3 regions of the Erwinia persicina genome follow, and region 1 is predicted to be linked to each of the others. Evidence: predicted binding sites of a transcription regulator. Region 1 holds the regulator's gene; each other region holds the start of a gene.
The links. The regulator PhoB, encoded in region 1, activates phosphate uptake and scavenging genes when phosphate is short. The targets are predictions, from matches to a motif close to CTGTCATAAAACTGNCNNAT.

Region 1 (10,066 bases):
GATATAGATGCATGGCGGCTGGCCTTTGTTTTCCTGCTCCCCATGACAGCGATCTACGCCTGGGTGGTATGGCGGGCTTTGCCTGCGGAGAGTCGCCAACGCAGGCCAGCCGGCCGCCTGCCACTGATACAGCTGTTGCTGCTTACCGGCGCAGTCCTGGCCATCAGTATCGGCAGTACGAAATCACAACTGAGTGCCAACCTCACAGGGGTGGCCCTGGCCATGCTGATGATAGCGCTGTTAATCCGCCAGGAATGGGTGAGTGAGGCCTGCCTGCTGCCACGTAATGCACTGCGCCTGCGTTCCCCGCTGCTGAGTCTTTATCTCACCATCGGCCTGCTGGTGGTGGGCATGACCAGCGAAACCTTTGTTCCCTATTTCCTGCAGAACCTCCATGGTCAGACCCCGCTGATATCCGGCTATCTGGCCGCGCTGATGGCGGCAGGCTGGACGCTGGCGGAAATCTGGAGCTCAGGCTGGCGAGCGAAAAAAGTGTCGCGGGCTATCGTGTCCGGCCCCCTGCTTGTGCTGGCCGGGATGGTAATACTGGCTTTCTTCTTTCCGTTACAAAGCGACTCGGGTCGTATGCTGGTGGTGATCATTTCACTGGGGTTGTTGCTGGTGGGTTTTGGCATTGGTCTGGGCTGGCCCCATCTGCTGACGCGCGTGCTGGATGTCGCCACCCGTGACGAGCAGGATGCTGCTGCCGCCTCAATCTCCACGGTACAACTTTTTGCTACCGCGTTAGGTGCGGCACTGGCAGGGATGCTGGCCAATCTGGGAGGGTTGAATGTACCCGGCGGCGTGGAAGGTGCCAGCAGTGCAGCAAGGATCGTGTTTAGCGTGCTTGCTGTCGCACCTCTGCTGGCGTTCTTCAGTGCCCGACGGGCAGCGTTGTCTCAATAAGTAAGAAGGATAGTGCTGGTCAGTTAAGCTGACCAGCACTGAGGGTTTATCGATTTTTACGTTTCACCCACTGCCAGCTTATCAGCAACAGCAGGATCCAGCCCATCCCAACATAGAGCGATATGCGGGTGTCGGGAAAATAGCCGATCAGCCCAATCACAAACATCAGGAACAGGATGCCAACCATCGCGGTCGCCGATCCCCCCGGCAGCGCAAACTTCAGTGCGTTCTTTTGCTCAGGGGTCAGCGTGCGACGGAAGGCAATCTGAGAGAAGAGGATCATAATCCACACCCAGACGGTGGCAAAGGTTGCCAGCGAGGCAATAACCAGGAATACTTTTTTTGGCATCAGGTAGTTCAGGTATACCGCCACCAGCATCGCCATCATCATGGCCAGCACCGTCACCCAGGGAATACCCCGACGTGATACGCTGGCAAACACCTTCGGCGCATGCCCCTGCTCAGCCATACCATGAAGCATTCGCCCCACGCCAAATACATCGCTATTAATCGCTGACAGTGAAGCGGTGATGACCACAAAGTTCAGTATGGCTGCCGCTGCCGCAATGCCCAAATGCTGGAACGTGAGCACAAACGGACTGCCATTGGTTCCCACCTGATTCCATGGATAAATCGACATAATCACAAACAGCGTGCCGACATAAAAAATCAGAATTCGCAGCGGGACGGTATTTATCGCCTGGGGAATGGATACCTGAGGGTCTTTTGCTTCTCCCGCTGTAATACCAATAATTTCAATGCCGCCGAAGGCAAACATCACCACCTGCAGCGACAGCACCACGCCAATCCAGCCGTTAGGAACAAAGCCACCATGCGTCCACAGATTGCTGATCCCGGTGGCCTGGCCACCGTTGCCGATGCCCCAGAAAATGATGCCAAAACCGGCGACGATCATCACCATGATGGTGGCGACTTTGAACAGCGACAGCCAAAACTCGACTTCCCCAAACACTTTCACTGTGGCGAGATTCAGCGCGCCGATAATCAGCACGACGCTCAGTACCCAGATCCAGTGCGCCACATCCGGAAACCATACGCCCATGTAAATACCAAAGGCAGTCACATCGGCAATCGCGACAATAAGAATTTCAAAACAATAGGTCCAGCCAGTGATATAGCCAGAGAGAGGACCAAGGTAGTCACGTGCATAACGGGAAAAGGAGCTGGCCTGCGGGTTGTTCACTGACATCTCGCCCAGCGCACGCATAATAATATAGGCGGCGGCCCCGCCAATAAGGTAGGCGATCAAAACGCCTGGGCCAGCCATTCTGATGGCATCAGCCGAGCCGTAAAATAACCCAGTGCCAATGGCAGAACCCAGAGCCATAAAACGAATATGGCGGGTGCTCAGTCCTTTTTTGAGTGTTGTACTTGTCATATTTCCACCTGTCGGCCCCTTACCGGCAAGAAGGTAAGGGGGATTTTACAACGCTATTGCTGATGCGCAGTAACCGACTGGCGGCCTGAAACGCGATCGTACACGGCCGCCAATACCAGCATCACCAGAGAAGGCGGCAACCATGCCAGCCCCTGATCGGCTAAGGGCAGATTTTGGGTAATTGCTGGCAGCATTGCCTTAAAGTTGGTGCTTTTTATTGCATCGACAATGCCAAATACCAGACTGACCAGCATAACCGGAGCAATAATTATCGTGCTTTTCTTCCACCATTTCAGGGTAAAACTCAACAGTACCAGCACGATACAAGGCGGGTAAATCGCAGTTAACACTGGAATTGAGATCTGAATCAGATGGCTGAGACCAAGATTTGACACCACCATGGAGAACAGCCCCAGAATAAACACCAACTGACGGTAGGTTAGAGGCAATAACTGCTCAAAAAACTCCGCACAGGCACAGGTCAGCCCCACCGCCGTCACCATACAGGCTACAAAAATCAGCGCAGCAAGGAACAGGCTGCCCATGTTGCCAAACGTATGTTGAACATAGGCATGGAGAATGGCCGCACCATTCGCATCCTGGGCAACGATAGAGGCACTGTCAGAGCCGAGTTTAAACAGTGCAAGGTAGACCAGCGTCAGGCCCACCCCGGCAATCAGTCCGGCGATAACGGTGTAACGCGTCAGCAGTTTCGCATCGCTGATCCCACGTGAGCGGGCAGCGTTCACAATCACGATCCCAAACACCAGCGCCCCGAGAGTATCCATGGTCAGATAACCGTTCACAAAGCCGCTGGAAAAGGCCGCTCGCTGGTAATCCACCGTGGCAGGTGAAAGGCCCCCTGCTGGCCACAGCAGCGCTGCTACGCCCAGTACGGTCAGGGCAAAAATTTTCAGCGGGGCCAGTACGTGGCCAACGGTATCCAGCAGTTTGCCCGGATAGAGGGAAATACCAATGACCAGAGCGAAGTAAACCATGCTGTAAATGGCCAGTGGCCATTCGCCATCGCCCGACAGCGGTGCAATCCCCACTTCAAACGACACGGTCGCCGTGCGTGGCGTTGCAAACAGAGGTCCGACGGCCAGATAGCACACTGTAGCCAGCACCACGCCAGCGGCTTTTCCGATCGGTAAGCTGAGGGCATCAATACCGCCGCCGACGCGCGCCAGCGCAATGACGGTCATCACCGGCAGACCCACGGCCGTGATTAAAAAGCCAAGCGCGGCGATCCAGACGTGCTCGCCGGACTGAATGCCCACCATCGGTGGGAAGATGATGTTCCCGGCCCCCACAAACAGGGCAAACGTCATAAAGCCCAGTGCCAGAATATCTTTGGAAGTTAAACGATGTGTCATAAGAAATCGTGTTGCCCGTGATGGTGTGAAAAATCGTGTTATCAGGCTTTTTTATAAAGACCTGTGCCCCTGATGGCTCTAAATACGTGGTCTGATGCAACCTATGCAGTGGAAATCACTTACATTAGGTTTATCAACAGCGAATGTGAGCTGATTATTTTCTGTATGCAGAGGGATGACGAAAAAACGGGGGTAAGTAGAACGTTTATAGCGGCGAAAGGCAATACGGGATCGGAAAAGCAGGATGATATAGTGTAAAAAACTGCATAACCAGTGCATATATTTAGTTATAAGAAAAAATGCGTTACATGATTTGTATTTTTTTTGCCCGGTGCGGCGTTAATTTCTGCACTATATGTACTGCTGATGCACAAAGGGCGCGCAAAGTCGCGCCCCGTACACAGAATGATGCTGACCTACCAGACGCGGCTGGCGGCCTCCACGACCAGACGTACTTTTGCCCACTGCTGTTCTTCGGTCAGGCTGTTGCCCTCTTCGGTGGAGGCAAACCCACACTGCGGGCTGAGGCAGAGTTGATCCAGGCTGACAAAGCGAGCGGCTTCATGCAGACGTTTTTCCACTGTTTCCACCGCTTCCAGTTCACCGGTCTTGGTCGTCACCAGGCCCAGCACCACCTGCTGTTTGCCTGGCTTGATAAAGCGCAGTGGCTCGAAGCCGCCTGAACGTTCGTTATCATACTCCAGGAAGAAGGCATCAATGTTGACTCCGCCAAACAGAATTTCTGCCACCGGTTCATAGCCACCTTCAGAAATCCAGGTGGAACGGAAGTTACCGCGACAGACATGCAAACCGATCACCAGGTCGTCCGGCTTACCTTCAATCGCCTTATTCAGCACGCGGGCATAAGTGCGCGCCAGCGCTTCCGGATCGTCACCGCGCTCACGGATCTGCTGTTTCTGATCGTCAGAACAGAGATAGGCCCAGACCGTATCGTCCAGCTGCAGATAGCGGCATCCGGCCTTATAAAAAGCATTAATCGCATCACGATAAGTCCGGGCAAGATCGTCAAAATAGACATCAAGATCAGGGTAAACATCAGCATCAATGACTTTACGCCCACCGCGAAAATGCAGCACGCTGGGGCTTGGGATGGTCATTTTGGCGACGGCATCACCGCTGATGCTTTGCAGGAAGCGGAAATCATCCAGCATCGGATGGTCGCTGAAGCCAAGCTTACCGGTCACTTTCACGCCACGCGCTTTGGTCTGTACGCCGTTAAACTGAATGCCCTGTTCAGCCTCATAGCGCTCCACCCCATCCAGTCCGTCAAAGAAGTCGAAGTGCCACCAGGCGCGGCGGAACTCGCCATCGGTCACCACCTGCAGGCCGCTTTCACGCTGGCGAGCCACAACCTGACGGATCGCATCATCTTCCACCCGGCGCAGCGCAGCGGCATCGATCTCACCGGCTTCGAACTGCTTACGGGCCTGTTTAATTTCAGCGGGACGAAGGTAGCTGCCCACCACTTCGGCACGGTATGGGGTGAATGTTGTCATGATGAAAGCCTCCTGGCCTGCGCGTGGCCGCATAATTTAGTGACGAAATAGTTACCGTAGGTTATCCATGGACTTCCGGACGTCTACATGTCTGTCACTAAGAGTGTCATGAGAATCTTTCAGGGGCAAACGAGGAAATTTCATCGTACATGAATAAAATTCAACTCTGCTTATTGTCGCCGCTTGCTGTCACGGCGCTAACATTGCGCGGGCGCGCTGCATTTGCTGCTCCGACAGCGGCAGATAGCCCGCCTGGCTGACCAGCGCCTGCCCCTGCGGCGAGAGCGCTAAACGCAGGAATGCGGCGGTGAGGGGCTCCAGCGGTTTATCCGGGGCTTTATTGACGTAAATATAGAGGGGACGGGCATAGGGATAGCGTCCGCTGCGGATATTGTCGATGCTGGGCGCAATCCAGTCGTTGCCCTCTCGCGCCACCGGCACGGTTTTTACCCCGCTGATATGAAACCCGGCGCTGGCATAACCAATTCCGTTCAGCGTTCCTGCTACCGCCTGCACGACGGCTGCCGATCCGGGATACTCACCGACATCGTGGCGAAAATCGCCGTTACACAGCGCCTGCTGTTTGAAAAACCCCCAGGTTCCGGAGGCCGAGTTACGGCCAAAGCGCTGCAGGCCCCGTGTCGCCCAGCCGGGCTGAGTAAGCTGTAAATCCCCCCAGGTTCGGGGCACCGACAGGCCACCACAGCGGCGGGTAACAGAAAAAATGGCATCCAGCTGCTGTGCATTCAGGCCGGTAAGCGGATTGTCCTGATTGACCACCACCACCAGCGCATCCATTGCCACCGGAACGGCCAGTGGGGGATAGCCGTAGTTATCCTCAAACAGCTGACGCTCGGTGGCCTGCATCGGTCGGCTCATCGCCCCAAGCTGGGCGGCCCCGGCCGCCAGTGCGGTCGGAGCTGTTGATGAACCCGCCGCCTGGATCTGAACGTTTACCCCAGGGTACTGCCGGTTAAAGCTATCCCCCCACAAGGCCATCAGGTTACCCAGCGTGTCAGAGCCGACGCTGGTCAGATTGCCTGCCAGCATTCCCTCTTTCGCCGTCGCCGGTGACATCACCAGCACCAGCGCCAGCGCGATTAACGTTTTCATTGCATGGGTTCCGTAAGACTTAACGCAGCGCATTCTCAGCCAGTCCGGCACTGACAATCAATCGGAGTGGTAGCTGAAAGCTGAAACAGGTTTCGCTGCCGGGCTTGCTGGTGATATCCAGCCGCGTATTGTGGTGGCTGAGCGCGTGTTTGACAATCGCCAGCCCTAATCCGCTGCCGCCGGTCTGTCGGGAACGCGCTTTATCCACCCGGTAGAAACGCTCTGTCAGCCGCGGCAGGTGTTCCGGTGCGATGCCCGGCCCGTTATCTTTCACCTTAAACTGGGCCCCCTGGGGGTTGCGCAGCCAGCTGACATCAATGCGCGTCCCGTCCGGCGTATGATTGACGGCGTTATACACCAGATTAGAAATCGCACTACGCAGTTGCTCGTCATTGCCAAACACGCGCAAATGGGGGTCCGTGTGAAAATGAATCTCATGGCGGCCATTACTGAGGGTTTCCGCTTCCCGCTGCAGGACCCGGAGCATCATCGGCACATCCACTTTTTCCTGCAGATCGAGCGCCGGAGCCGCCTCAATGCGGGACAAGGTCAGCAGCTGTTTCACCAGGCTGTCCATGCGTTTGGTTTGCTCCTGCATGGTATGCAAGGCCTTGTCACGCAGACTGCCCTCCAGCACGGAGTCATTCATCATCTCCAGATAGCCCTGCAGCACGGTTAACGGCGTGCGTAGCTCATGGCTGACATTCGCAAAGAAATTGCGGCGTGCCCCCTCCAGTTGGTGCATCTGCGTTACATCTCGCGCCACCAGTAGCCACTGCCCTTCACTGTAGGGCATGACGCGGAACTCAAGATGACGGTGGCTGTTCAGCACCAGCGTCAGCGGACGGGTAAAATCGCGCTGGCGCAGATAACGGGTAAACTCAGGATAACGCAGTAAATTCAGGATGTTCTGGCCGTTATCTTCCGGCCAGCGCAGCCCCAGCATCTGCTGTGCCAGACCGTTACACCAGAAAATGGTGCCCTCTTCGGTGGTCAGTACCACCGCATCGGGCAGTGATTCGGCACCACTGCGAAAGCGCTTGATCAGATGGCCGAGCTCACGGCGGCGGCGGCGGTTACGCGCCTGCATTTGATACAGACCGTAGAACAGCGGTTCCCAGCTGCCACGGCCGCTGGGAGGCGTCATGCTGCGGTCAACCCACAGCCAGTGAGAGAGTCGAAGTAAGTTGTTGAAATGAAAACCCAGCACACACAGTACTGAGACTAACAGCAGCCAGGGCAGCCCACCCACCAGCAGCCCGAGGATCAGTGCGGGCAGACCGGCGAGCAACAGCTCAAGCAATAATCTCTTCCAGGAGAGGCGTTCCAACACGGTTCAGACTCCAGCGCGAACGATCAATAGCGTGCAGAGAAACGATAACCTGTACCGCGAACCGTCTGCACCATACGATCGTGCCCGGTCAGTTCCAGCGCTTTACGCAAACGACGGATATGGACGTCGACGGTACGATCTTCGACGTAAACGTTAGTCCCCCAGACGTGGTTTAGCAACTGCTCGCGGCTGTAGACACGTTCCGGGTGGGTCATAAAGAAGTGCAGTAATTTATATTCCGTCGGCCCCATTTCCAGCGGCTGCGTGTCGGACATCACGCGATGCGAGGACGGGTCAAGACTCAGCCCCTGCATCTCGATAACCTCTTCCACTGCCATCGGGGAGATACGACGCATCACGGCCTTGATGCGTGCCACCAGCTCTTTCGGTGAAAAAGGTTTGGTGATGTAATCATCCGCGCCCACTTCCAGGCCACGCACGCGATCCTCTTCCTCACCGCGCGCCGTCAGCATCATCACCGGAATATCCCGGGTCATGGCTTCACGCTTCAGGTGTTTGATAAACTGGATGCCTGAACCGCCCGGTAACATCCAGTCCAGCAGGATGAGATCCGGCCAGGGCTCAATCAGCAAGTTAACTGCGCTGTCATAGTCCTCGGCTTCGATCGGTTGATAGTCATTTTGTTCCAGAACGAAACACAACATCTCACGGATTGGGGCTTCATCTTCCACCACCAGAATTCGCTTGGCCATTATTGCTCCTGCTGCTGTGACAGGTTGTCACGGGGATATGCGGCGCCATTATGCGTCAGTTTTATGACACTTTTATGAAAAAAGCACCCCCTGAAGGCATTGATGGACTTAAATAAAATCCCCCGCACCGCATTAATCTGCCTGGCGTGAATAATTCGGCAGGCAGGACGGGTATACTTCCCGCCATGCATTTCCGCCATGAAAGGACCCCCATGCGCATCATTCATACTGCCGACTGGCATCTTGGCCAGTTTTTCTACACCAAAAGCCGGGCGGCTGAGCACCAGGCCTTTCTTGACTGGCTGCTGGAAAAAGCAGAAGCGCAGCAGGCGGACGCCATTATCGTCGCCGGGGATATTTTTGATACCGGCTCGCCGCCGAGCTACGCACGCGAGCTGTATAACCGCTTTGTCGTCAGACTCCAGCAAACCGGCTGTCAGCTGGTGATCCTGGGCGGTAACCACGATTCGGTGGCGATGCTGAACGAATCGCGCGAGCTTCTGGCGTGCCTGAATACCCGGGTGATCGCGGCTGCCAGTGACGATGTCAGCCAGCAGGTCCTGATGTTGAATCGCCGCGATGGCCAGCCCGGCGCGCTGCTCTGCGCGATCCCCTTTTTACGTCCACGCGATATTCTGCGTAGCCAGAGTGGACAGTCAGGGCGGGAGAAGCAGCAAAGCCTGCTGGAAGCCATTACCGATCATTATCAACGTTGCTGGCAGGAGGCGCTGAGGCAGCGGGAGGCGCTGGGACTGACGCTGCCTATTATAGCGACCGGCCATCTGACCACTCTGGGGGTGACCAAAAGCGACGCCGTGCGCGATATTTACATCGGCACACTGGACGCCTTCCCCGCCGACTGTTTTCCCCCGGCAGACTACATTGCCCTCGGCCACATTCACCGTGCCCAGCGCATTGCCAACAGCGACCATATTCGTTACAGCGGCTCACCCATTCCGCTCAGTTTTGATGAGTTGGGTAAAGCCAAAAACGTGTTTCAGGTCGACTTCGACGCGGGCCGTTTCGTTGCCGCTGAGGCGCTGCCGATCCCGTCCTTCCAGCCGATGCAGATGATTAAAGGATCGCTGGAGCAGATCGAACAGCAGCTGGCGGCGCTGACGCCCGATCCGCAGGGCAGAACCATCTGGCTGGATATTGAAATCGTCACCGAGGCCTATCTCAGTGAGTTACAGCGCCGCATTCAGGAGCTGACCGCACCGCTGCCGGTGGAGGTGGTGCTGTTGCGCCGCAGCCGCGAACAGCGGGAGCAGGTTATCGCCCGGCAAAATAATGAAACCCTTAGCGAACTGAGCGTTGAGGAGGTTTTTTCCCGCCGCCTGGCCCAGGAAACCGATGAACCGGAACGTCAGGCGCGGGCCAGCGCGCTCTTTGCTCAAACGCTCGAAGCGGTGCGCCATGAGGAGCAGCCCTGATGAAAATCCTGACCTTACGCTTTAAAAACCTCAATTCGCTCAAAGGTGAATGGAAAATTGATTTTACCGCTGAGCCGTTTGCCAGCAACGGGCTGTTTGCCATCACCGGCCCGACCGGTGCGGGAAAAACCACGCTGCTGGATGCCATCTGCCTCGCGCTGTATCACGAAACGCCACGGCTCAAGAGCATTACCCAGTCACAAAATGACCTGATGACGCGTGACACTGCCGAATGTCTGGCCGAGGTGGAATTTGAGGTAAAAGGGGTGGCGTGGC
Region 2 (10,066 bases), 920 kb from region 1:
AAGCCCACCGCCAGGCCCGCCAGGTAGGCAGAACCCAGCGCGGTGACTTCACGAACTTCAGGACGCTCAACGCGTGCGCCCAGGATGTCCGACTGGAACTGCATCAGGAAGTTGTTGGCCACGGCCCCGCCGTCCACGCGCAGCGACTGCAGGCGGGTGTTGGCGTCGTTCTGCATTGCTTCCAGCACGTCACGCGTCTGATAGGCGATGGACTCCAGGGTGGCGCGGATAATGTGGTTGGCATTGGCACCACGGGTCAGGCCGAAGATAGCGCCACGGGCATACGGATCCCAGTAGGGAGCGCCCAGACCGGTGAACGCCGGCACCATATAGACACCGTTGGTGTCTTTCACTTTGGTGGCGAAGTATTCCGAATCTGTAGAGTCGTTGATCAGCTTCATCTCGTCACGCAGCCACTGAATCGATGCGCCGCCGATAAACACCGCACCTTCCAGTGCATAGTTCACTTCACCACGCGGGCCGCAGGCAATGGTGGTCAGCAGGCCGTGTGTGGAGGTGACGGCTTCGGTACCGGTGTTCATCAACATAAAGCAGCCAGTGCCGTAGGTGTTCTTCGCCATACCCGGCTGGACGCAGAGCTGGCCATACAGGGCCGCCTGCTGGTCACCGGCAATACCTGCGATTGGAATACGTGTGCCGCCTTTACCACCAATGTTGGTCTGGCCATACACCTCAGAAGACGACTTCACTTCAGGCAACATTTCACGCGGGATATCGAGGATCTCCAGCATGCGCTGATCCCACTCGAGTTTATGAATGTTAAACATCATGGTGCGTGAAGCGTTGGTGTAATCGGTAATGTGAACCCGTCCCTGCGTCATCTTCCACACCAGCCAGGAGTCGACGGTACCGAACAGCAGCTCACCACGGCGTGCGCGTTCACGGGAGCCTTCCACGTGATCGAGGATCCATTTCACTTTGGTACCGGAGAAGTACGGGTTAATCACCAGCCCGGTTGTGTGGCGGATATACTCTTCCAGGCCTTCTCTTTTCAGTTTGGCGCAGTAGTCAGCGGTGCGCGGATCCTGCCAGACAATGGCGTTATAAATCGGCTTACCGGTCTCTTTATCCCAGACAATGGTGGTTTCACGCTGGTTGGTGATGCCAATGGCGGCAATCTCGTCAGAGTTGATATCCGCATGGGCCAGCACTTCGACCAGGGTGGAGCTTTGCGACGCCCAGATATCCATCGGGTCATGCTCAACCCAGCCAGCTTTCGGATAAATTTGCTGGAACTCACGCTGCGACACCGCGACGATATTGGAGTCATGATCCAGAATCACGGCGCGGGAGCTGGTGGTTCCCTGGTCGAGAGCGACGATATATTTTTTTTCTACGGTCATAATCAATTCCTGATAATAAACAGTGAGCAGGAGTTACGCTTTACGCTGTGCGGCACGCGGTGCTGATTTTTCCTGTTTCTCCACAACCTTGCCGGGAAGGTTGTTGGCAATCAGGACACGGTAGCCAAAGGCGCCGAGGCTTGCACCGACCAGCGGGCCAAAAATCGGAACAAGGAAGTAAGGAATATCGCGGGCCCCGGTGAAGGCAACATTACCCCAGCCAGCCAGCCAGGCGAATAGTTTTGGTCCGAAATCACGCGCCGGGTTAAGGGCGAAGCCGGTCAGTGGACCCATTGCGGCCCCGATAATCGCGATCAGGAAACCGATCAGCAGCGGGGCCATCGGGCCACGCGGCAGGCCGTTACCGTCATCGGTCAGCGCCATAATCAGCGCCATCATGATCGCGGTGATCACCATTTCGACAAGGAAGGCCTGGCCTACGCCGATATGGGGGTTAGGGTAGGTGGAGAAGATACCTGCAAGGTCGAGGCTTTCCACGCTGCCGCGCACCATATGATGTGTCTGTTCGTAGTCGAGGAAAAGGTTATGGTACAGGGCATAAACCAGCGCAGCGGAGCAGAATGCGCCAGCAACCTGAGCGATGGCGTAAGGCAACACCTTACGGCCTTCGAAGTTGGCGAACAGCCAGAGGGCAACACTGACGGCGGGATTGAGGTGCGCCCCGGAAATACCGGCGGTGAGATACACGGCCATTGCCACGGCAAGACCCCAGACAATGCTGATTTCCCACAGGCCGAAGCTGGCTCCGGCGACTTTCATGGCGGCGACACAGCCAGCACCAAAAAAGATGATCGTGGCAGTGCCGAGAAACTCAGCGATGCACTGCCCTTTAAGCGTGCTTGTAGCATGACTCATGATGAAATTCCTGAAGGCGAGGTTAATTGTCAACGGTCTTAGTTTTGTTTCATCCGTGAACCAGCCCAATCTTATGTAGGGCTGATGTGAATTTATCGTTAACGAGCATAAACGAGAAATAGCGAACTCAATATTTGTGTTCTGTGTCATAAAAATGAGCGTTTTCGCGTCTTTTGGCCTTCCGAAAACCCCCAGATGCGCGTTTAATCGCGTATGAAATGTTCAATTTTTTAACCCACCCCTTACAATCCGCCCTCACAGGTGTTGCGTAAACCAGGTATAGGCTGAAAATTGTTACAGACTGCGCCCTGTAAAGGTTCGTTGCTGGACTTGAGCTGTCGCTCTACTTACAATCGAAGCATCGTTGTTATCCGCGGAATGCCGGTTCATTCCTCACCCCTGCGGCTAGCATCATCAACGCGCTGCGATTAGGAGAGGTTACAGACATGTCATTTGAAGTATTCGAGAAACTGGAAGCAAAAGTGCAGCAGGCGATTGATACCATCACGCTGTTGCAGATGGAAATCGAAGAGCTTAAAGAACAAAACGGTCATCTGAACCAGCAGGTTCAGCAGGCAGCCGGCAGCAGCGATGCGCTGGTACGTGAAAATCAGCAGTTGAAGGAAGAACAGCATGTCTGGCAGGAGCGTCTGCGGGCTTTGCTGGGAAAAATGGAAGAGGTGTAATGCTGCGCCTGGCGTAAAAAGCAGGAAGCAAGCAGAAAACGGGTGCCGAAGGCACCCCTTTTTTGGTGTTCGTTTTTATTCGATGTCGAGCGGATCTTCCGAGAGGATCATACCGGTGTTATCGGCATAAAGATGGTCGCCGGAAAAGAAGGTCACACCGCCAAAGTTCACCCGCACGTCGCTCTCGCCAATGCCTTCACCCGCGGCACCCGCAGGAATGGCGGCGATGGCCTGGATACCGATGTCCAGCTCTTCCAGATCGTCAACCTGACGCACAGAACCATACACCACAATGCCTTCCCACTCGTTTTGCAGCGCGATCCTGGCCAGCGCAGCATCCACCAGCGCACGGCGTACCGAACCGCCACCGTCCACCAGTAACACGCGGCCACGGCCGTTCTCCTCCAGCAAATCATAGAGCAGCCCGTTGTCCTCGAAACATTTTACCGTGGTGATTTGCCCGCCAAACGAGGTGCGCCCACCAAAGTTTGAGAAAAGCGGTTCAACGACATTCACATCTTCATGATAGATGTCGCACAGTTCTGACGTATCGTATTTCATAGGGGTTTCGTCTGTTTGCCACAGGGGAGGTAAGTATATCGCTTAAAGGGGGCTGTTGGCAAAATCATCAATTGTTAAAAGTTGCGATGGGTCAAGCACATCGCGTTTAACTGAGCAGCAGTCCTGCCGCGAAAAGCACATTGATTAACAGCGCCAATTTAACGGTTTTTTCCAGCATTGGACGCATAGCCAGCGCGCTGGTTTCACGCAAAATATAACGCCCCTGCTGCCAGAGAAGCGGCGTTGCCAGCAGGAACAGCCAGCCCGGCAGACGCAGCCCGGCAACGCTGCTGTAGATCGCGAAGCAGGCCAGAGCGGTCAGCAACAACCCGGCATGGTAATGCCGTGCACGCCGCGCGCCCAGACGTACGGCCAGGGTGAACTTACCATTCTCCCGGTCACTGTCGATATCACGCAAATTATTCACGTTAAGCACTGCTGTCGCCAGCAAACCACAGCCAGTGGCGGGAAGCAGCAGCAGTATATCGAGCTGGTGGGTCTGCAGGTAGTTGCTGCCAGTGACGCCCAGCCAGCCAAAGAAGATCATTACTGACAGGTCTCCCAGCCCAAGATAACCGTAGGGCTTTTTCCCCACGGTATAGGCGATGGCAGCGACCATTGCCAGCGCGCCCATCACTACAAATCCAACAATGTCGGCGGGTGACTGGCATGCCCGCAGGATCAGCAGCAGGCCACTGGCGGTGGTCACTGCGACGGTCAGTAGCAGGGCGATACGCATCTGTGCCTGACTGATCGCCCCTTTCTGCATTCCGCGCAACGGACCAATACGCTGAGGGGTATCGCTACCTTTCAACGCATCACCGTAGTCATTGGCCAGGTTAGAAAGGATCTGCAGCAGAATGGTGGTCAGCAATGCCAGCAGGGCAATGGCGGGATCAAAATGCCCCTGATGCCAGGCCAGCGCACTACCGGTAATAATGGAAGCACAGGCCAGCGGCAGCGTGCGCAGACGCAAACTTTCCAGCCAGGCCCGGGGCATTGAGAGTGAGGAAACCCGTTGGCTATGTTCCATAACAGATAGCGTCTCCGATCGGCTTCAGGTGGCGTGTGGCCGGTGCCAGCACGATATCTGCATTATGGTAGGGTGCTTTCCTGCGACAGGTGTTAATCCTGGTCAAGGATAGTGTGAGCGCATAAAAAAAGGAGGCCGGAGCCTCCTTTTTATCGTGGATAGCGATTTACAGAATGAAGCGACTGAGGTCTTCGTCTGCGACCAGTTCATCCAGATGTTTGCTCACGTAATCGGCGTCGATCGTGAACGACTGACCGTTAAGATCGCTGGCGTCGTAGGAAATCTCCTCCATCAGGCGCTCCAGCACCGTGTGCAGGCGGCGTGCGCCGATGTTCTCAGCGGTCTCGTTCACCTGCCAGGCGGCGGCGGCAATTTTACTGATGCCATCAGGAGTGAAGTTGATCTCCACGCCTTCGGTGTTCATCAGTGCTTTGTATTGCACGGTGATGGATGCGCTTGGCTCTGTCAGGATGCGCTCGAAATCGTGAGTGGTCAGTGCCTGTAGTTCAACGCGAATGGGCAAACGACCCTGCAATTCCGGGATCAGGTCTGACGGGCTGGCGACCTGGAATGCACCCGATGCGATAAACAGAATATGGTCCGTTTTCACCATGCCGTGCTTGGTTGAGACGGTACAGCCTTCGACCAGCGGCAGCAGGTCGCGCTGAACACCTTCGCGTGAGACGTCCGGGCCGGAGGACTCACCGCGCTTACACACTTTATCGATCTCGTCGATAAACACGATGCCGTGCTGTTCAACCGCATCGATAGCGTCCTGCTTCAGCTCTTCCGGATTGACCAGTTTGGCCGCTTCTTCTTCAATCAGCAGCTTCATCGCTTCTTTGATTTTCAGCTTGCGCGGTTTCTGCTTCTGCCCGCCGAGGTTCTGGAACATTGACTGCAGCTGGCTGGTCATCTCTTCCATACCTGGAGGGGCCATGATTTCGACACCATTGGCCGATACCGCTGCCAGATCGATTTCGATCTCTTTGTCATCCAGATCGCCTTCGCGCAGCTTCTTGCGGAACGACTGACGGGCGGCAGAGGGCTCCGCTGCCGTTTCGTTCTGACCCCAGTTATTTTTGGCCGGTGGGATCAGCACGTCGAGAACACGTTCTTCTGCCATCTCTTCGGCACGGTAACGGTTTTTCTCAATCGCCTGCGAACGCACCATTTTCAGCGCAGAGTCGGTCAGATCGCGGATAATGGAATCCACCTCTTTTCCAACATAGCCCACTTCGGTGAACTTCGTGGCTTCCACTTTGATAAACGGCGCGTTGGCCAGCTTTGCCAGGCGGCGGGCAATTTCTGTTTTACCGACACCGGTCGGGCCGATCATCAGAATGTTTTTTGGCGTCACTTCGTGGCGCAGCTCCTCGTCGAGCTGCATGCGGCGCCAGCGGTTGCGCAGGGCGATAGCAACGGCGCGCTTGGCACCATCCTGACCGATGATAAATCTGTTCAGTTCGCTGACAATCTCGCGCGGAGTCATAGCAGACATAAATTAGGATCCTTACGCTTTAGACGGTAGTGATTCGATGGTGAGATTGTGGTTGGTATAGATGCAGATATCGCCTGCAATACCCAGTGCCTTCTCTACAATATCCTGCGCGCCGATATCGGTGTTTTCCAGTAGCGCACGGGCGGCTGCCTGAGCGTATGGGCCACCCGAACCGATGGCAATTAAGTCGTTTTCAGGCTGGATGACGTCACCGTTACCAGTAATGATCAGCGAGGCATTTTCGTCCGCCACGGCCAGCAGGGCTTCCAGTTTGCGCAGCATACGGTCTGTACGCCAGTCTTTTGCCAGCTCTACAGCCGCTTTGACCAGGTGCCCCTGGTGCATTTCCAGCTTGCGTTCAAAAAGTTCAAACAGGGTGAAGGCATCTGCGGTACCGCCAGCAAAACCAGCAATGACTTTGTCATTGTAGAGACGACGCACTTTTTTGACGTTGCCCTTCATCACGGTATTGCCGAGGGTAGCCTGGCCATCACCGCCAATTACTACCTGGCCGTTGCGTCGTACACTTACTATTGTTGTCACGGGCAGACCCCTTATTGCAGTCGGAAGATGACCCCGCACGTTTTGTGCGGGGCACTGATGCAATCAGATATGGGGCAGGTTTGAGGGGTTTCAACCCCCGATGGAAAGAGGAATACAATTTGAGTGGCCAGACCCACGCAGTCGTTTCAACGTTGTGTCTGCTGCGCTACGGCTGTTATAAGGACCAATAACCACACGATTCCAGCCGCCGCCGGTGGTAATGCGGCTTTCAAAGCCTTCGAAGGCTAACTGGGCGCGGATGGACTCGGCCTGATCGGTTCCTTTGAAGGAACCACACTGCACCATCCAGCGCTGGGCGCTCTCTTTTTCCACTTCCTTCGGCTTGGTTTCAACCTTAGGTTTGGTTTCCACTTTTGGCGGTATAGCCACTTCCTGTTTCGGCTGACGAACCGGTTCGCGGGTTACCGAGGTCACGGGCGCCGTATGCTGCGTTTGTGTCTGAGCCGGTGGCTGCGTGCGTTGCGTCTGCTGCGGCATCCGCGACTGCTGCTGAAGCTGCTGGCTTTGCTGTTGCTGGCGCTGGATGGTCTGCTGGCGCTGTGCCGGCGTCTGCTCATTCCATGGCACTTCATTAAGCTGCGTTGGCTGCTGACGCATATCCGCCTGCATCTGATCAAGAAGCTGACGCTGCTCGTCGGTTAACTGTGTCTGCGAATGTGCTTCACCGCCAGAGGTGGGTTCGGTTGGAGAAGGGACGCCAAGCTGGCGATTTTCCAGCTCTTTAATATAACGCCAGCGCTCTTCGGGTTTTGGCGGAAGACCGTTACCGGTGGCTTTGTGATCCGGAATGACCGGGGTCTCTTCTTTTTTATGATGTGCGATAAACCACAGCCCACCAATAAAGGTGACCAGAACGGCAACCGCCAGCACTATCATAATTTTTGATACACCCGATGATCCACTGCTGCGCTTCTTGCTGCGACTGTTGGTCTTTTTGCTGCGCGTCCCTGTCGAACGCCCGCGGCCTACATAATCTTTTTGTGCCACTATCGTTCCGCTAATAATCGATGAAGGTAAGTCCGGGCTGTAAGCGTGACGATAAGTGCCCGATGAGTGCCCGTCATGTTACTGAAGGGCCGGAAGTTTGACCAGCGGCGATATGACTAAGAATCCACTGATTTATCCACAGGAGCGCCTGCGGGTTGTTCTGACCGGCCCGTCAGTACTCATCACGTAGCGAGGGAGCCGTGCTGCCACGGATTTTCAGCTCAAAATCCAGCAGACGTGAACCGTTACTCACCATCCGGCCCTGGAGCTGCTCCAGCAAGAGTAGCATTGCTTCACGACCGATGTTGAAACGCGGTTGAGCCACCGTGGTTAATTGTGGATCGCTGTAGCGGGACAGTTCGATATCATCAAAACCGATAATGGACAGATCTTTAGGTACCCGCAAACCCATATTCTTTGCCTGCGACATGGCACCCAGCGCGATGATATCGCTGTGGCAGAATAAGGCATCGGGTGGCCTGGGAAGCGTCATCAGGTGCTTCATCGCCTGGGAACCGGCATCGAAGGTGAAGTCACCCCGCACAATATAGGTTGGGTCGACGGTCATCCCGTGGCGGCGCAGCGCCTGAATGTACCCCTGGAGGCGATACTGGCATAACGGCATCTCTTCCGGGCCTGAAATGCAGGCAATGCGTCGATGGCCGAGTTTTTGCAGATGATTAACCGCTTCAAAGGCGGCGGTCAGGTTATCAATATGAACCGTTGGCAGCTCCAGCTCCGGCGAGAACTCATTCGCCATCACCATGGGCGGCAGATTGCGTTGTTCTTCCACACCGGTTTCAAACGGTACATTGGAACCCAGCAGTACCATGCCATCGATCTGACGGGTCAGCATCAGGTTCAGGAATGATTTCTCCTGCTGATTCTGGTGTGCGCAATCGCCGATAAGCACCAGATACCCTTCCGCCGCAGCCACCACTTCAATGCCGCGAATGATTTCACTGAAAAAGGGATCGCAGATGTCCGGCACAATCACCAGCACGGTACGTGATTCGCTGCGCCGGGCGCTGCGCGTCATGGAATGCGGGGAGTAGCCGACGGCAATCACCGCCTGTTCAACTTTGTAGCGCGTGGCGGCAGAGACCTTTTCAGGATTCATCAGGGCGCGGGAGACCGTTGCCGTTGATACGCCTGCTTTCTCAGCCACGTCCTTCATGGTCGCTACGGTTGACTCTTGATTGTGCTCCAATGCTTTTCTCCTCACGCCAGTCTGCGCTGACCTGAACAACGAATGACAATTTTTATCCGGTACCAGAGGTTATCGCGTCCGCTGCGAATAACCCCAACCCCGCATTCTTAACAGATAAGCGGGGGGCCTGTTACTTAATTTGCATAAAAATTGTGACTTGTGCGACTTTTTTCGATCCAATGCGCATCTTTGCCATGCAAACGATTACGCCTTAACTTTCCGTGGGGTCGATATCCAGCGTCCATTTCACTTTTCGCGCCTGGGGCAGGGTGGTGACCAGCGGCAGGCTGGACTTGATGAGCCGTTGCAGAACGGCGCGTGAAGGATGCTGCAGCAGGAGCTGCCAGCGGTATCGTCCGCTGCGTTTCGCCTGCAGCGCAGGGACCGGGCCCATCACCCAGAAGGATTCACTGTTTAACGGGCTGGCTTCCAGCAGATTACGCAGCTGCTGCAGGAAGAGACTGGCCTGCTGGTTATCGTGGTCTTCTGCACGGAACAGGGCATGACTGGTGAACGGCGGCAGGAAGACGCTGTTGCGTTCACTGAGCGCCTGGTGGGCAAACGCGTCGTACCCCTGATGCAGCAGGGTTTGCAGCAGCGGATGGTCCGGGTGGTGGGTCTGCAAAAGTACTTCCCCCTGTTTACCGGCACGTCCGGCGCGGCCGGCAACCTGTACGTAGAGTTGGGCGAACCGCTCTGCGGAGCGGAAATCGGCAGAAAACAGCGCGCCGTCGACGTCCAGCAGCGACACCAGGGTCACGTCCGGGAAGTGATGCCCTTTTGCCAGCATCTGAGTACCGACCAGGATACGCGCTCCGCCGCGATGCACTTCCGCCAGTTGCTGCTCCAGTGCGCCTTTACGGCTGGTGGTATCCCGGTCAATACGCGTGAGGGGCACGCCGGGAAACAGTTCACCCAGGTTGTGTTCCAGCTGTTCGGTGCCCAGCCCGACGGGCACCAGATGGGTAGAACCACACTGCGGGCACTGATGCGGCACCGGGCGCTGGCTGTCGCAGTGGTGGCAGCGCAGCTGACGCTGGTTCTGATGCAGCGTGTAGTAACGGTCGCAGCGCTGGCATTCGGCAATCCAGCCGCATTCATGGCACAGCAGCGTGGGGGAGTAACCGCGACGGTTAAGGAATAACAACACCTGATTATCCGCTTTCAGATGCTGGCCAATTTTCTTGATCAGCATCGGAGACAGGCCACCCTGCAGCTTCACGCCTTTCAGGTCGACCAGCAGCTGGGTCGCTTTGGTGGCGTTCCCGGCGCGTTTGCTGAGAT
Region 3 (10,066 bases), 1.4 Mb from region 1:
TTCTGGTGAATGCCGATGAAGTGCATACGGGATGTGCCGACGTTGAGAATGGCTGGGCATACCGGGCCATTTATCCCGACCCCGAACTGCTGCGCCAGCTGACCCGCGACCTGAAGCATGAGAATGGCATCATCCCGTGGTTTCCCCAGGCGGTGGTTCACGATCCCGGTTTGTCCGCTCAGCTACAGCTGGTGTTTAACATGTTGCCCGTTGAGGGCAACAGCCTGCTAAAAGAGTCCCTCCTACTCACGGCTATCTCCTGGCTAATCATACGCTATAGCCGCACGCCCATTACGCCTGCCGCGCTGCCCTGCTCGAGGTTGATGATCCTTCAGGTCAGGGACCTGATGATGAGCTACCCGGAAAAAAACTGGTCGCTGAAACAGCTTTCTGATGTGGTACAGCTCAGTCCGTGGCATTTTCTACGTCAGTTTAAACAGACGGTGGGGATGACACCGCACGCCTGGCTGGTGCAGGCCAGGCTGCGAAAGGCCCGTGAAATGTTGCTGCAGGGTGTGACAATCACCGCTGTTGCTGCCCGCTGCGGCTTTTCCGATCAGAGTCACTTCACGCGTCATTTCAAAAATTCGATGGGGGTCACGCCCGGCGAATTTATCCGTTCATTACGTTCCGCCTGCTGAAGTGAGCGGGATCCCCCCAGCAATTTTGTGCAATATTTCTACTCAGACGGCCCCTATTCTGCCTGCACAGGTTTGCAGGGGGCTGAGTGCGGAATATGGAGAAGTCGACAGGCGTGCCATTTGCTGAGGCGAATGCACAGTCCGGGATGGGTTTTTTTACCGGCGTCGTTAACATGCTACCGCTGTGCCTTTCCGTCGTTCCCTGGGGAATACTGGCGGGATCGATGGCGGTGCAGGCGGGACTGACCCTACCGCAAAGTATCGGGATGTCGGCCATTCTCTTTGCTGGTGCAGCGCAGCTGGTCACGCTGGGTTTACTGCTGTCGGGAGCCAGCATTCCTGCGATGATCATTTCCGTATTCTTTATTACCTCCCAGCACTTCCTTTATGGTCTGACGCTGCGCGAAACCGTCTCCGTGTTACAGGCTCGCTATCGTCTGCCCATTGGCTTTTTATTGACTGACGAGCTGTTTGCCCTGAGTAGCGCGAACAAGGAGAAGAGGGCGGCCACGCCAGGATACTTAATCGGTGCCGGGCTGACCTTTTATCTCAGTTGGAATCTCTTCAGCCTGATGGGCATTTTTATGGCCTCTGCGGTGCCTGATTTGCAGTCCTGTCATCTGGACTTTTCAATCGTGGCCACCTTTATCACCATTGTGGTGCCGATGATTAAAAACCTCAGCGTGTTGTGCGGTGTTGTGGCTTCCCTGCTGCTGTCGATGGTACTCAGTCTGTTCCACATCGAGGGGGCAACGGTTATTGCCGGACTGAGCGGGATGTTTTTATCCGTGGCCGTTTCCCGCTTAACGAGGGCAGCCTGATGTCCTGGATACTGTTACTGACGCTGGCTGCCGTGGTGTTTTTTAATCGTTATCTTTTTCTTGAGCCAGCTGTTCCGGTCCGCTTGCCCTCGTTGATCCGTGAGGCATTAAAATATTCTGCTCCCTGCCTGCTCACAGCACTATGCGGGCCCATTATTCTGCTGGATCATGATGAGTTACGTGAATTGACCGCGAATCCTTATTTATATGGGGCTGTCGCGGGCGTTGTTATTGCGTTTTTTGTTCGACAAATGGTGCTGTCGGTTTTGCTGTGTATGACAGTCTTTTACTTATTTTGCTGGATCGCTAAATGAAACCAAAAAAAAGGAATTTAACTCAGCCTGTTCCTGCGGAAAATCTGCGCGACACCTGGCTTATCCTGCCCGCCAGAACTCTCCCTGTGCTTTAGCGCTGAGTGGGTGCGCTGGGCGTTGATACCTCTGTTTTTCCATCTGCCTCTGGGCAGAAATGGCCGCGGAGGAACTTCGCCGATTTGCTGAACTGCACCCGCCGCAGGCGTCAGCAGATAAAGAGTGGGTGTCTGAAAAACAGGCGGAAACGCCTGACCGGGAATAAACCCTTGTATTTCCCTGGTGTTGATGTGCTTTGGGCCCTTTCAGGGCCCTGTTTTATTTTCGCCATTCGCCTTTCTGCCGGGTGAATCCTGCCGATTGCATAAATGCGGCGATCACCTCCAGTTGTGCACTGCCGTCATTATCCATCGACCACTGTGCGACCTCCGGGTTTTGTGCCAGCGTCTCTTCCAGCAGATACAGACCCACCCCGCGCCTGCGCGTCACTTCACGGACTTCCAGCTGCGATAACCGCCCCTTCTGATCGGTGATATTCACTCTGACCGCCGCCAGGAGTCTCTCGTTAAAACGTGCCGCATAGAGCCGGTCATGTTCATCCAGCTTCGTTTCGAGAACATCAATATCAACCTGCGGCCAGATTTTTTTTATATCGCTGCGATCCTGCTGTGACAACTGTTGCAGACGGATGATAGTCAGTTTCATCGGAATAACCCGGTCATGAGAAAGGCATATTGTAGCGAAGTTGACCATACTATGACGTGTTAGTTTTTCTGTGAAAAAACGAGGCGATGTGTGGGGCTTGTGAACGGTATGCCGAGTAAACCATAGTCGATGCATCATTAATCCAGCACAAACTCCTGGAAAACTGGCTATTTTGGCATCATTCATGTTAGTTGATTGTCCTGTCTGCCCCGCTATTTACTGAATATGTCAGTTGATTTACAGCAGAATATTCCTGTTTAATAACCTGAAATTTAAAGCCTTATTCAAAAAAAATGCCGGTAATCACTCTAACTCGTTCTTAGTTAAGCGTTTATCGCTGATTCCACGGCAAATAATAAGTAGCAACCACAACAGATGGGGTAGTTCGGATGAAAATGAGTAAAGGAAGTGCGTTTCTGGCGGGCTGTGTCGCCCTGGCAATGAGCCATGCAGCAATGGCAAAAGATATTAAAGTGGCAATCGTAGGGGCCATGTCGGGTCCGGTGGCGCAGTATGGCGACATGCAGTGGACCGGCGCGCAGCAGGCGATTGCTGATATCAATGCTAAAGGCGGCGTCAACGGCGACAAACTGGTCGCGGTGAAATATGACGATGTCTGCGATCCAAAACAGGCCGTTGCCGTTGCCAACAAAGTGATTAATGACGGCATCCGTTATGTCATCGGCCATCTGTGCTCCTCTTCAACCCAGCCCGCTTCAGATATCTATGAAGATGAAGGCGTGCTGATGATCACCCCGGCCGCTACCGCACCCGATCTGACGTCACGCGGCTACAAGCTGATTATGCGCACCACCGGCCTGGACTCTGACCAGGGCCCGACGGCGGCAAAATATATTCTTAATGAAGTGAAACCGCAGCGTATTGCCGTGGTTCATGATAAGCAGCAGTACGGCGAAGGTCTGGCACGCTCCGTTCAGGAGAGCCTGAAAAAAGGCGGCGGCAACGTCGTGCTGTTTGAAGGCGTGACCGCCGGCGATAAAGACTTCTCCACGCTGGTGGCACGTCTGAAGAAAGATAACGTCGACTTCGTCTATTTTGGCGGCTATCACCCGGAAATGGGGCAGATCCTGCGTCAGGCGCGGGCGGCCGGTCTGAAAACGCAGTTTATGGGGCCGGAAGGCGTGGGTAACGCTTCTCTGTCCAATATTGCCGGTGCCGCCTCCGAAGGGATGCTGGTTACTCTGCCAAAACGCTATGACCAGGTTCCGGCCAACAAAGCCATCGTTGATGCGCTGAAAGCCAAAAAAGAAGATGCGACCGGCCCGTTTGTCTGGACCACCTACGCCGCCCTGCAGTCGCTGGCGACCGGGATGGAGCGCAGCAAAAGTGCAGAGCCGGAAGAGATTGTGAAAAACCTGAAGGAAGGCGCAGCAGTGCCAACCGTGATGGGCGACCTGAGCTGGGATCAGAAGGGCGATCTGAAAGGCTTCGAGTTTGGCGTATTTAAATGGCACGCAGACGGTTCTTCTACTGCTGTTAAATAAACCAGGCGAGTTTTGGACATCAACGCCTGGTGATCTTTGCCAGGCGTTGATGTTTTCAGTGTGGGTGTATTCGTAAGGTATTCAGGTATGTCCGAGCAGTTTCTCTATTTCCTGCAGCAAATGTTCAACGGTGTGACGTTGGGCAGCACCTATGCGCTGATCGCCATTGGTTACACCATGGTCTACGGCATTATTGGTATGATTAACTTCGCCCACGGTGAAGTGTATATGATCGGCAGCTATGTCTCGTTTATCGTCATTGCTGCGCTAATGATGATGGGGATTGATGCCAGCTGGCTGTTGATCGGCAGCGGCTTTGTGGTTGCTGTGGTGATTGCTTCCTGCTACGGCTGGAGCATTGAACGTGTGGCCTACCGGCCGGTACGCTCTTCCAAGCGTCTGATTGCCCTGATCTCCGCGATCGGGATGTCAATTTTCCTGCAAAACTACGTCAGCCTGACCCAGGGCTCGCGCGACCTTGCGCTGCCAAGCCTGGTGACCGGGCAGTGGACGCTGGGTGAAAGCAACGGCTTCGCTGCCACCATTTCCACCATGCAGATGGTGATCTGGGGCGTGACCTTCCTTGCCATGCTTGCACTGACGATATTTATCCGCTATTCACGTATGGGCCGCGCCTGTCGTGCCTGTGCGGAAGATTTAAAGATGGCCAGCCTGTTGGGTATTAACACTGACCGGGTGATCTCCCTGACCTTTGTAATCGGTGCGGCGATGGCGGCGGTGGCCGGTGTGCTGCTCGGCCAGTTCTACGGCGTGATCAGCCCTTATATTGGCTTTATGGCCGGGATGAAAGCCTTTACCGCCGCGGTGCTGGGGGGGATTGGCAGTATCCCTGGCGCGATGATTGGCGGTTTGATTCTCGGGATTGCCGAGGCCCTGACCTCTGCCTACCTCAGTACGGAATACAAAGATGTGGTGTCATTTGCCCTGCTGATTGTGGTGCTGCTGGTGATGCCTACCGGTATTCTCGGTCGTCCGGAGGTTGAGAAAGTATGAAAAAGCTCAACCTGCTGAATGCGGTGATCTCGTCGCTGATGCTGCTGATCCTGGCCGCGTTCTTTATGGGCATGCGTCTGGATCTCGACGGCACAAAACTGGTGGTGAACAATGCCGGAGAAGTGCGCTGGAACTGGATTGCGCTGGGATGCGGCGTGGTATTTCTGTTCCAGCTGCTGCGCCCGCTGGTGCAGAGCAGCCTGAAAAAAGTCTCCGGCCCGTCGCTGGTTCTGCCGGGGATTGACGGCTCGACACCGAAACAGAAGCTGTTCCTGCTGGCGCTGATTGTGGCGGCGGCGGTTTGGCCGTTTCTGGTATCCCGCGGCACGGTGGATATCGCCACCCTGACCTTGATCTACGTAATGCTGGGCCTGGGCCTGAACGTGGTGGTCGGCCTGTCCGGCCTGCTGGTACTGGGCTACGGCGGTTTTTATGCCATCGGCGCTTATACTTTTGCCCTGCTGAATCACTACTACGGCCTCGGTTTCTGGCAGAGCCTGCCGCTCGCCGGCATGGTGGCGGCCGCGTTTGGTCTGCTGCTGGGCTTCCCGGTGCTGCGCCTGCGCGGTGACTACCTGGCGATTGTGACCCTCGGCTTCGGTGAGATAGTGCGTATCCTGCTGCTCAATAACACCGAGATCACCGGTGGCCCGAACGGTATCAGCCAGATCCCGAAACCTTCCCTCTTTGGTCTGGAATTTAACCGCAGCGCGCGCGATGGCGGCTGGGATACCTTCCATAACTTCTTTGGCCTCAAGTACGATCCCAGCGACCGCATTATCTTCCTGTATCTGGTGGCGCTGCTGCTGGTGGTGATCACGCTGTTTGTGATTAACCGGCTGTTGCGGATGCCGCTGGGCCGGGCCTGGGAAGCGCTGCGCGAGGATGAGATCGCCTGCCGTTCGCTGGGACTCAGCCCGACGCGCATCAAGCTGACGGCGTTTACCATCAGTGCCGCCTTCGCCGGTTTCGCCGGTTGCCTGTTCGCTGCGCGCCAGGGCTTTGTCAGCCCGGAGTCCTTCACCTTTGCCGAATCAGCCTTTGTGCTGGCGATCGTCGTGCTGGGCGGGATGGGATCGCAGTTCGCGGTGATCCTCGCGGCTATCCTGCTGGTGGTGTCGCGCGAGCTGATGCGCGATCTTAACGAATACAGCATGCTGGTTCTTGGCGGTCTGATGGTATTGATGATGATCTGGCGTCCGCAGGGTCTGCTGCCGATGAAACGCCCGCATCTGAAGTTGAAAAGTGCGGAAAAAGGAGAGCAGGCATGAGTCAGCCTTTGTTAGCCGTCAATGGCCTGATGATGCGTTTTGGCGGCCTGCTGGCCGTCAATAACGTGGAGCTGGAACTGCACCCGCAGGAAATTGTTTCGCTTATCGGCCCTAACGGGGCCGGAAAGACCACGGTATTTAACTGCCTGACGGGGTTCTATCGCCCGACTGGCGGTTCCATTCAGTTGGGTGATAAGCAGCTGGCGGGGCTGCCGGGACAGAAAATTGCCCGCATGGGCATTGTGCGAACCTTTCAGCACGTGCGCCTGTTCCGTGAAATGACGGTCATTGAAAATCTGCTGGTCGCCCAGCATCAGCATCTGAAAAGCGGCGTGTTTTCCGGTCTGCTGAAAACCCCGGCCTTCCGTAAGGCAGAAAGCGAAGCGCTGGACAGGGCTGCCACCTGGCTGGATCGCGTCGGGCTGCTGGCGCTGGCCAACCGTCAGGCCGGTAACCTCGCCTACGGTCAGCAGCGTCGCCTGGAGATCGCCCGCTGTATGGTGACGCGGCCGGAGATCCTGATGCTGGATGAACCGGCGGCGGGCCTGAACCCGAAAGAAACGCACGAACTGGATGAACTGATTGCCGAACTGCGCAACCAGCACAACGTCTCAGTCCTGCTGATTGAACATGATATGAAACTGGTCATGGGTATTTCCGATCGTATTTACGTGGTTAACCAGGGAACGCCGCTGGCTAACGGCACGCCAGACGAAATCCGTAACAACCCGGACGTGATCCGCGCTTACCTGGGAGAAGCATAATATGAGTCAGGCAATGCTTTCCCTGAATAATATCAGCGCGCACTACGGCAAAATCCAGGCGCTGCACAACGTCAGTCTGCATATCAATCAGGGGGAAATTGTGACCCTGATCGGGGCAAACGGCGCGGGTAAAACCACTATTCTCGGCACCCTGTGCGGGGAGCCGCGTGCCACGGAGGGGTCGATTACCTTCGATGGTAAAGACATCACCGACTGGCAGACGGCGCGCATTATGCGCGAGGCGATAGCGATTGTGCCGGAAGGCCGCCGCGTCTTCTCACGTATGACGGTAGATGAGAATCTGGCGATGGGTGGCTTCTTTGCCGAACGCCAGCAGTACCAGCAGCGTATCAAACGTGTCTACGAGCTGTTCCCGCGTCTCTATGAGCGCCGGGTGCAGCGTGCAGGCACGATGTCGGGCGGTGAGCAGCAGATGCTGGCCATTGGCCGTGCGCTGATGAGCCAGCCGCGCCTGCTGCTGCTGGACGAGCCGTCGCTGGGGCTGGCACCGATCATTATCCAGCAGATCTTCGACACCATTGAGCAGCTGCGTCAGGAAGGCATGACGATTTTCCTCGTCGAGCAGAATGCCAACCAGGCGCTGAAGCTGGCTGACCGGGGCTACGTGCTCGAAAACGGTCATGTGGTGCTGGAGGATACCGGTGCCGCGCTGTTAGCCAATGAAGCGGTGCGCAGCGCGTATTTAGGCGGTTAATCGTTTGGGCGGCCCGCAAAAGAGGGGCCGCCCCTGCAACAACCTGACCCGGGGCCGTCCTGTTTTCTGGCTGGCCCTTCACTCTGGTTAGTTTTTAGCCAGTCTTGTATCAGCGCCTGCCACGATCTCACCCCCTCTGCCGTCACCTTGCTGTCACTCTTCTGTCATAAACCCGTTATTTTTCTGTCATTTTCGCGTGTCATGTTACCTCCCGAATAACAGAATGCGCGATATCGCGCTTTACAATACCGGGTACAGGAAACCGACATGTCATCATTCGCATTTCGTCACACCGCAATTAGCGTGGTACTGGGTCTGACCTTCAGCGCCAGCGCACTGGCCGCCACTGAGATCCCGTTCTGGCACTCAATGGAAGGCGCGCTGGGCGAGGAAGTTAACTCGCTGGCCACCCGCTTTAATGCTGAAAACCCTGACTATAAAATCGTCCCGACCTATAAAGGTAACTACGAGCAGAGCATGTCTGCCGGTATTGCGGCGATCCGCTCGGGTAAAGCACCGGCGATTTTACAGGTGTACGAAGTGGGGACGGCGACCATGATGTCCTCGAAGGCGATTGTCCCGGTCAACGAAGTGTTTAAAAACGCGGGGATCCCCATGGATCCTAAGCAGTTTGTTCCGGCAGTGGCAGGCTACTACAGTGACGCTAACGGTCAGCTGATCTCCCAGCCGTTCAACAGCTCCACCCCGGTGCTGTACTACAACAAAGACGCCTTCAAAAAAGCCGGTCTTGATCCTGAGCAGCCGCCAAAAACCTGGCAGGATCTGGCGAAATACTCCGCTGCCCTGCGTAAAGCGGGCATGACCTGCGGTTACGCCAGCGGCTGGCAGGGCTGGATCCAGATTGAAAACTTCAGCGCCTGGCACGGTCTGCCGGTCGCCACGAAAAACAACGGCTTCGACGGCACTGATGCGGTGCTGGAATTCAACAAGCCGGTGCAGGTACGCCACATTGCCCTGCTGGAAGAGATGAATAAGAAGGGTGATTTCACTTACTTTGGTCGTAAAGACGAGTCCACCGCCAAGTTTTATAACGGCGACTGCGGCATCACCACGGCGTCTTCCGGCTCACTGGCCGATATCCGTAGCCATGCCAAATTTAACTACGGCGTCGGTATGATGCCGTACGATGCCACCGTGCCAAATGCCCCGCAAAACGCCATTATCGGCGGTGCCAGCCTGTGGGTCATGAAGAACAAAGATGCCGACACTTATAAAGGCGTGGCTAAATTCATGCAGTTCCTGGCCAAACCAGAAATTGCCGCGGAATGGCACCAGAAAACCGGCTATCTGCCGATTACCACCGCCGCGTATGAGCTGACCAAACAGCAGGGCTTCTACGACAAGAACCCCGGCGCTGACATTGCCACCCGTCAGATGCTGAATAAAGATCCACTGCCTTTCACTAAGGGAATGCGTCTGGGCAATATGCCTCAAATCCGTACCGTAGTGGATGAGGAGCTGGAAAGCGTCTGGACCGGCAAGAAAACCCCGCAGGCGGCTCTGGACAGCGCCGTTGAGCGTGGCAATCTGCTGCTGCGCCGTTTTGAACAGCAAACCCGATAGGATGTGTCGGGCGGGTCGTTGACCCGCCCGCCAGGGCCGGCCAGAACAACGGCTGGCCCCTGCAACGTTTTTCGCACGAGATAAACCGCTATGTCCCAACCCCGTCCCGTCTTTCGCGCGAAAGCGCTGCCCTACCTGCTGGTACTGCCTCAGCTGATCATCACCATCGTTTTTTTCCTCTGGCCCGCCGGGGAAGCACTGTGGTACTCGGTACAGAATGTCGATCCGTTTGGCATTTCCAGCACCTTTGTTGGCCTGGAAAATTTTACCCGCCTGTTCAGCGATGCTTATTACCTGGACTCGTTCTGGACCACCATCGTTTTCAGTAGCCTGGTTACCGTGATTGGGCTGGTGGTCTCCCTGTTGTTTGCCGCGATGGTCGACTATGTGCTGCGCCTTAAACGCTTTTACCAGACGCTGATGCTGCTGCCTTATGCGGTGGCTCCGGCGGTGGCAGCGGTGCTGTGGATGTTTCTGTTCAGTCCGGGCCTCGGTCTGATCACCCATTTCCTGGGGCTGATGGGGTACAGCTGGAACCACGCGCAAAACAGCGGCCAGGCGATGTTTCTGGTGGTGCTGGCGTCCATCTGGCAGCAGATGAGCTACAACTTCCTGTTCTTCTTTGCCGCCTTGCAGTCGATCCCCAAATCCCTGGTCGAAGCCGCAGCCATTGACGGGGCAGGGCCGGTGCGTCGTTTCTTCAGCCTGTCGCTGCCGCTGATCGCCCCCGTCGGC

Region 2: a site for PhoB is predicted at 2,384-2,403, ahead of K6L24_RS20755 (MIP/aquaporin family protein). Genes of this name have one in related genera too.
Region 3: a site for PhoB is predicted at 7,909-7,928, ahead of ugpB (sn-glycerol-3-phosphate ABC transporter substrate-binding protein UgpB). Genes of this name have one in related genera too.

What each region holds. Positions count from the first base shown of each region.
Region 1 is NZ_CP082141.1:3,571,810-3,581,875, forward strand. It holds gene K6L24_RS16515 (MFS transporter) at 1-906, shown strand, start outside; gene proY (proline-specific permease ProY) at 953-2,305, opposite strand; gene brnQ (branched-chain amino acid transport system II carrier protein) at 2,359-3,681, opposite strand; gene K6L24_RS16530 (cobalamin-independent methionine synthase II family protein) at 4,098-5,198, opposite strand; gene K6L24_RS16535 (PstS family phosphate ABC transporter substrate-binding protein) at 5,388-6,311, opposite strand; gene phoR (phosphate regulon sensor histidine kinase PhoR) at 6,331-7,644, opposite strand; gene phoB (phosphate response regulator transcription factor PhoB) at 7,668-8,357, opposite strand; gene sbcD (exonuclease subunit SbcD) at 8,570-9,790, shown strand; gene K6L24_RS16555 (AAA family ATPase) at 9,790-10,066, shown strand, end outside.
Region 2 is NZ_CP082141.1:4,489,352-4,499,417, reverse strand. It holds gene glpK (glycerol kinase GlpK) at 1-1,364, opposite strand, end outside; gene K6L24_RS20755 (MIP/aquaporin family protein) at 1,398-2,240, opposite strand; gene zapB (cell division protein ZapB) at 2,687-2,926, shown strand; gene rraA (ribonuclease E activity regulator RraA) at 3,002-3,487, opposite strand; gene K6L24_RS20740 (1,4-dihydroxy-2-naphthoate polyprenyltransferase) at 3,594-4,520, opposite strand; gene hslU (ATP-dependent protease ATPase subunit HslU) at 4,687-6,021, opposite strand; gene hslV (ATP-dependent protease subunit HslV) at 6,034-6,564, opposite strand; gene ftsN (cell division protein FtsN) at 6,655-7,572, opposite strand; gene cytR (DNA-binding transcriptional regulator CytR) at 7,745-8,782, opposite strand; gene priA (primosomal protein N') at 8,994-10,066, opposite strand, start outside.
Region 3 is NZ_CP082141.1:274,357-284,422, forward strand. It holds gene K6L24_RS01170 (AraC family transcriptional regulator) at 1-641, shown strand, start outside; gene K6L24_RS01175 (AzlC family ABC transporter permease) at 788-1,462, shown strand; gene K6L24_RS01180 (AzlD domain-containing protein) at 1,462-1,776, shown strand; gene panM (aspartate 1-decarboxylase autocleavage activator PanM) at 2,092-2,478, opposite strand; gene K6L24_RS01190 (branched-chain amino acid ABC transporter substrate-binding protein) at 2,868-3,983, shown strand; gene livH (high-affinity branched-chain amino acid ABC transporter permease LivH) at 4,071-4,997, shown strand; gene K6L24_RS01200 (high-affinity branched-chain amino acid ABC transporter permease LivM) at 4,994-6,268, shown strand; gene livG (high-affinity branched-chain amino acid ABC transporter ATP-binding protein LivG) at 6,265-7,032, shown strand; gene livF (high-affinity branched-chain amino acid ABC transporter ATP-binding protein LivF) at 7,034-7,747, shown strand; gene ugpB (sn-glycerol-3-phosphate ABC transporter substrate-binding protein UgpB) at 8,015-9,331, shown strand; gene ugpA (sn-glycerol-3-phosphate ABC transporter permease UgpA) at 9,422-10,066, shown strand, end outside.